2 regions of the Rhodococcus oxybenzonivorans genome follow, and region 1 is predicted to be linked to the other one. Evidence: riboswitches for the same ligand, from Rfam matches in the RefSeq annotation. Region 1 holds a riboswitch; the other holds the start of a gene.
The links. Region 1 has a riboswitch for S-adenosylmethionine ahead of CBI38_RS03550 (aminotransferase class V-fold PLP-dependent enzyme). Riboswitches for the same ligand answer to the same signal wherever they lie in the genome.

Region 1 (3,407 bases):
GAACGGTCAGCTCGAACACATACCCGAGGCGGTTCGGCACAGATCGACGTGCCGACGGCACCAGTGAGCAATCATTGCGCTCCCAGCCTGCGATGCCATGCGCTCATAGTAGCGCGTCGTGCGAAAAACGGGTCTCCGGCACTGGATTCCACTGACCGTCGGTCTTGGCATAGCCCCAGCTGCGACGACCGGCCACCAATGCGGCGACCGCGTCCACCAGCCGATCCACATCAGCGGAGGAACTGCCGAGACCGAGGCTGACCCGAACTGCTCCGTCTGGCCGGCCGAGTCGCGTCAGCAGCGGGTGCGCGCAGAACCGCCCGTCACGCACTCCGATTCCGTGCTCGGCAGACAGGTAGGCGGCGATCTCCCCGGGCTCGTACCCGTCGATCGTGAACGCCACGATTCCCACGGTGTCCGGCGCGTCCGACCACAGCCGCAAAAATTCCACACCGTCCACATCTGCGAGGCCGGACAGAAGTCGGGACGTCAACGCCGCTTCGTGCTCGGCGACCCTGCCGAAGTCCAACTCGGCCAGCGCGTCGCATGCCGCAGCGAGGGCTGCGGCGCCGAGGACGTTGGGAGTGCCGGCCTCGTGCCGGGCCGGAGCCGGTGCCCACTCGGTGGATTCGACGGTCACGTTGCGCACCGCCCCACCACCGGCGAGGTACGGTTCCGCCGCATCGAGCCAGTCACGCTTTCCTACCAGCACGCCCGACCCGAAGGGTGCGTACAACTTGTGCCCGGAGAACGCCAGGTAGTCGACGCCCCATGCCTCCAGATCGATACGCCTGTGCGGCGCGAGTTGCGCCCCATCGACGAGAATCCTTGCACCGCAACGGTGCGCGACATCCGCCAGAACCGCGATGGGCAGCACCTCACCGGTGACATTGGATGCACCGGTGACAGCGAGAAGGGCAGTGGGCTTCGAGCACAATTCCGCCACGAGCAACCGAACGGTTTCAGCGAGGGTGTCAGCTGCCCGGACAACACGGGAGTTCCTCCAGGGCAACAGATTAGCGTGGTGCTCGATGTCGAGCACCACCGTACTGCCAGGAACGCACCCCGCCAACAGGTTGAGGGAATCGGTGGTGTTCCGGGTGAATACCACCACCTGGTCGTCACAAGCTGCCACGAACTGTGCAACCGAGACGCGCGCCTTCTCGTAGCACGCGGTCGACACCCGGGATGCGTACCCGGCCCCGCGGTGCACGCTCGAGTACGTCGGCAGCAACGCACTGATTCGATCAGTCACCTGCGCCAGTGCGGGTGCGCTTGCCGCGTAGTCGAAGTTGACGTAAGTGCAGTCACCTCCCTGCACCAGCGGAACCCGCAGGTCGGGGCCCGAAACCGGGGCAAGGGGGGCTACGCACACATCAGCGGTCAATACAGCAGTCATCACGACATCCCTCGTACTCAGGGGACTCGTCACAGGGATAGCCCTCGGAGTCCGCGCTTGCCGGGTCCGGTATGAACCTCAGCCTGGTCGTCACCCGGAGCACCCCACCGCGGTGGAGGGTTGCCGACCAGCTAGCCGGGGCTTGACGCTGGTACTCGTGACCTGATTCGAAGATTGCAGGATCGACGCGAAGTTGTCAACCCACTATCTCGGGCTCACCCCCAGAAGTGGTGCGAGCTGAGTCGCAATCGGGTTGAGGTTCAAACGATTCGGGTCCTTCTTCGGCTTGGAATCCCACGGCTGGACCGTTGCGGGGTCACCGAGAACGATCCGGTTGGCGCTTCGCACACCGGTCACGCTTCCCTGCGGCGTTTCGCAGTTCGCCGACGTGTTCTGAGGAAAGTCCTGCTGGGTGTCGTCGAAGTCGGGATCCTGGCGCTTCATTTCCTCGAGTATCGCCTGCGTGCCCTCGTAACCGACCGTGCACGGAGGTGGGTTGTTCACCTCGCCCACCAATCCCAGGTGCACGGTGCCGTCTCCGGGGGCGATGGTGGAGGATGCCGCGGCAATTCCCGGCAAGTATACGAACAGGGTGCGAAGGGCGTCCGCCTGAACCGAGAGCGTCCCGACGGTCATGCCGAGGTTGGTGAGGTTCCTGGTCACCGCCCCTCCGGATTCGCTGACGAGCGCGCCCACTTCATCACTGGCCGCCGTTCCGTTCTCGATCAGGGCCCGCACGTCGGGGTCGGATGCGCGCAGCTGTACTGCGAGAGCGTCGAGGTCGGTGCTGAATTGCTCGATGGCCGAGGACTGTTCGGACTGCGTCGCCAGCACAGGCCGGCCGTCGCGCAGCAGCGCCAGTGTCTCGTCGAGCGACTCGGAGCCCGACTGCGACAGTCCCGCCAGCGCATCCGCGAGGACTTGAATGTCCTCGCCTCTACCGTTGAACGCCACCCCGAGTTCGGTCACGACCGTACGCAGCGCATCGACCGGGACCGAGTCGGCCAATTCTTTTGTTCCGGCGAGCAGTTCCTCGACCGGGACGGGAGTTGCCGTGCTGCCCACTGTGATTACGGATCCATCTTCGAGAAACGGCCCACGATCGGTGTCGGGCTGGAGGTCGACGTATTGCTCGCCGATCGCCGACCTGTTGGCCACGACGGCCTTCGCGGACGCAGGGATGGCAGGCGCGCTCTTGTCGATCTTCAACTCGACATCGACACCGTCCGAGGTCAGCGACATCTCACCCACGCGGCCTACGGGAACTCCCCGGTACGTGACCTCGGCATTGCTGAAAATCCCCCCGGAATTCGCGAGCTCGACGCTGACGGTGTATTCGCCGAACCCGAGAAGATTGTCGAGACGCACATACTGGGCGCCGACGTACACCAGACCGGCCAGGGCGATGAGAATCAGCCCGGCCAGCTGCCACTTGACGAGTGCGGAGGTCATCGCTTGGCAACGCTCGCGCTCTTGTGCTGCACATGCTCGGCGCAGGCTGTCTCGATAATGGCAGTCACAGGGCACTCCGGGAGGTATTTTTATGTGGGACGAGCAGTCACATATATAACTAGCCGGAAGGCTTCGGCTGTGCAAACCCCGCGTCGGGCCCTGGGCGCCAGAGCGGGCAGCGCGCGTCGCTGCATGGCCGACTGATGACGAAACCCGCAGGTCAGCGCACACGTTCTGTTGCGCACGGTGACCGTAATCACTACCTGGCGGAATAGTGATGTCCGCTGCTTCCGGCCTGACGGGGTTCCTCACGGCTCGCGGCTCACCTCAGCTTCCACGAAGGAAATCTGGGACTGCTTCATTCGCCGCCCGCCCGACATTCGCCGGAAATCGCCGGGGTGAAGAATGACCACGGGCGCCCGACAGCGAGCACCCACTGTTCACCAACTGGCTACTTGATCGTGAGATAACGAGCAGTACGCATCAACCGCCCGCTCAGAGAAGGAATCCTGGTTTGTCTCTCCAGTCACCGACGGATTCGGATCGCTCGCTCCGC
Region 2 (3,407 bases), 3.2 Mb from region 1:
CTTCCCGATGCCGAGAAGGTCCGTGAGTTTCTTCTCGGCCGCAATCTGGTCGCGGATGGAGATCTCGGGAAAGCGGCTGCCCCACGGACGGCCGTCTTCGGCGATCGAACCTGGCCCTGTCGTGCCCCGGCAACCGCCGAGCACGTTGGTGGCGACGACGCACCATTCGTCGGTGTCGATCGGTGCACCCGGACCCACCATCCCGCTCCACCAGCCGGGTGAAGGATGTTCGTCGGACATGGGGCCGGTCACGTGGGAGTCGCCGGTCAGAGCGTGCTCGACCAGAACCACGTTGTCCCGGGTGGGGGACAGCTCGCCCCAGCGCTGCACGGCGAGGGTGACCGACGGAAGGACGGCTCCACTCTCGAGCTCGAGAGAACCGATGTCGATGTAGCCCAGACGTCCGTCCGACACGGGCAGCTGCTGCAGTGCGCTCACGGTCAAGATGCCGCCGCCGTCAGGCCGGTTTCGATATCGGCGATGATGTCGTCGATTCCCTCGATGCCCACGGCGAGGCGCACCAGTCCGGGGGTGACGCCGCTGGCGGCCTGCTCCTCGGCGGTCAGCTGCGAATGGGTGGTGGACGCGGGATGGATCACCAGGGAACGCACGTCACCGATGTTGGCGACGTGGCTGTGCAAGGTGAGAGCGTTGACGAACTTCTTTCCGGCGTCGATTCCGCCGGCGAGTTCGAACGTCACGATGGCGCCTGCGCCCTTGGGCGCGATCTGCTTGGCGCGCTCGTGCCAGGGTGAGGAAGCGAGCCCGGTGTAGCCGACCGCGATGACCTCGGGCCGGGCCTCGAGGTACTGGGCCACGGTGGTCGCGTTCGACACGTGCCGTTCCATGCGAAGGCTCAGCGTTTCGAGGCCCTGCGCGATGAGGAACGCGTTGAAGGGCGAGATGGCGGAACCGAGGTCGCGCAGCAGCTGCACCCGCGCTTTGAGCGCGTACGCCGGCGGACCGAGTTCGGCGAAGACGACCCCGTGGTAACTGGGATCGGGGGTGGTGAAGTTCGGGTGCCGGCCCTGGGTCCAGTCGAAGGTGCCGCCGTCGACGATCACACCGGCGATCGCCGTGCCGTGGCCACCGAGGTACTTGGTAGCCGAATGGACCACGATGTCCGCGCCGTGTTCGAGCGGGCGGATGAGGTAGGGCGTGGGCACGGTGTTGTCGACGATCAGCGGAATGCCGTGCTGATGCGCGATGCCGGAGATGCCCGGGAGGTCGAGGACGTCGTTCCGCGGATTCGACACGGTCTCGCCGTAGAAGGCCTTGGTGTTGTCGCGAATCGCGCTGCGCCACTGCTCGAGGTCGTCGGGATCCTCGACGAACGAGACCTCGATGCCGAGCTTGGGCAGCGTGTAGTGGAAGAGGTTGTAGGTGCCGCCGTAGAGACGGGGGCTGGAGACGATGTGGTCGCCGGCCTCGCCGAGGTTGAGAATCGCGAAGGTCTCCGCGGCCTGTCCGGACGAGAGCAGCAGTGCGGCGACGCCCCCTTCGAGTGCGGCGATGCGCTGCTCGACGGCGTCCTGGGTGGGGTTCATGATGCGGGTGTAGATGTTGCCCGGCTCGGCCAGGCCGAACAGTGCGGCAGCATGATCGGTGTTGTCGAAGGTGTACGAGGTGGTCTGGTAGATCGGCAGTGCCCGCGCCTTCGTGGTGGCGTCGGATGTCTGCCCGGCGTGGATCTGCTTGGTCTCGAACGACCAGTTCTCGGTCATGTGCTGTCTACTCCAGTGGTCTGACGAGGCGCGGACGACATATTCGGGATCGTTCGCGCACAGGGCGTGGCTGGGGTCTATCTACGACAACAACAACACATCATGAACCTCCGATGTCGGACCCGCGCTTGTCACCCGACTGCGTGTTAATCAGGGAACCAGGTCATCACCCGGGGCACCCCACCGCGGTGGAGGGTTGCCGGCCAGCTAGCCGGGGCTCGTTGCTGGCACTCATGACCTCTGGTGATCTTAGCGGCTGGAGCCGAACGACCGGAAACGGCACCGATCAGGGCCCCTAGCAGGGAAAAGTTACCCGTGAGTAGGAGCAGGTTGCAGGGCCCCAGGTATTGCGAGCCCGGCGCATAGCAGTACGCTTGTCTTGTTTAGGCGCGGTCTCCCAGCGACCGTCCTGACCGTCTACGTTTGATAAGCGAACCGTTCGCGGACCCACTCACAAAGTGTGCCCGCAACCGTGTAACCAGGGAAACTTCCTAGGAGGACGCGAAGCACCCATGTCCAAAATCAAGGTTGAGGGCACCGTCGTCGAACTCGACGGCGACGAGATGACGCGCATTATCTGGCAGTTCATCAAAGACAAATTGATCCATCCTTACCTGGATGTGAACCTCGAGTACTACGACCTCGGCATCGAATACCGGGACGAGACCGACGACCAGGTGACCGTCGACGCGGCCAACGCCATCAAGAAGCACGGCGTGGGCGTCAAGTGCGCGACCATCACCCCGGACGAGGCCCGAGTCGAGGAGTTCGGCCTGAAGAAGATGTGGCGGTCGCCCAACGGCACCATCCGTAACATCCTCGGTGGAACGATCTTCCGTGCGCCGATCATCATCTCCAACGTTCCGCGACTGGTTCCGGGCTGGACCAAGCCGATCATCATCGGCCGCCACGCCTTCGGTGACCAGTACCGCGCCACCGACTTCAAGGTTCCCGGCCCCGGCAAGGTGATGATCACCTACACGCCCGAGGACGGCAGCGAGCCGATCGAGCACGAGCTGGTGAACTTCCCCGAGGACGGCGGCGTCGTCCAGGGTCAGTACAACTTCACCAAGTCCATCACGGACTTTGCCCGGGCCTCGCTCAACTACGGCCTGCAGCAGAACTACCCGGTCTACCTGTCGACCAAGAACACGATCCTCAAGGCCTACGACGGCGCGTTCAAGGACATCTTCCAGCACGTCTACGAAACCGAGTTCAAGTCGGAGTTCGACGCGGCAGGTCTGACCTATGAGCACCGCCTCATCGACGACATGGTGGCGTCGGCGCTCAAGTGGGAGGGCGGCTACGTCTGGGCGTGCAAGAACTACGACGGCGACGTGCAGTCCGACACCGTGGCCCAGGGCTTCGGATCGCTCGGCCTCATGACCTCCGTGCTGCTGACCCCGGACGGAAAGACCTGTGAAGCGGAGGCCGCACACGGCACCGTGACGCGTCACTTCCGTCAGCACCAGCAGGGCAAGCCGACGTCCACGAACCCCATCGCGTCCATCTTCGCGTGGACCCGTGGACTCGAGCACCGCGGCAAGCTGGACAACACCCCCGACGTCATCGCCTTCGCGCAGAAGCTCGAGGACGTGGTCATCAAGACCGTCGAGGGTGGCCAGATGACCAAGGACCTCGCGATGCTGGTCGGCGGCGATCAGGGCTTCCTGACCACCGAGG

Region 2: linked by a shared signal. The riboswitch ahead of CBI38_RS19690 (bifunctional o-acetylhomoserine/o-acetylserine sulfhydrylase) and the one ahead of CBI38_RS03550 (aminotransferase class V-fold PLP-dependent enzyme) in region 1 are both predicted to bind S-adenosylmethionine.

Annotation. Positions count from the first base shown of each region.
Region 1 covers NZ_CP021354.1:720,065-723,471, reverse strand. Annotated here, with positions in the region: gene CBI38_RS03550 (aminotransferase class V-fold PLP-dependent enzyme) at 104-1,399, opposite strand; SAM riboswitch class IV at 1,448-1,562, opposite strand; gene CBI38_RS03545 (MCE family protein) at 1,604-2,851, opposite strand; gene CBI38_RS03540 (Pls/PosA family non-ribosomal peptide synthetase) at 3,366-3,407, shown strand, end outside.
Region 2 covers NZ_CP021354.1:4,166,754-4,170,160, reverse strand. Annotated here, with positions in the region: gene metX (homoserine O-acetyltransferase MetX) at 1-438, opposite strand, end outside; gene CBI38_RS19690 (bifunctional o-acetylhomoserine/o-acetylserine sulfhydrylase) at 441-1,724, opposite strand; SAM riboswitch class IV at 1,844-1,963, opposite strand; gene CBI38_RS19685 (NADP-dependent isocitrate dehydrogenase) at 2,237-3,407, shown strand, end outside.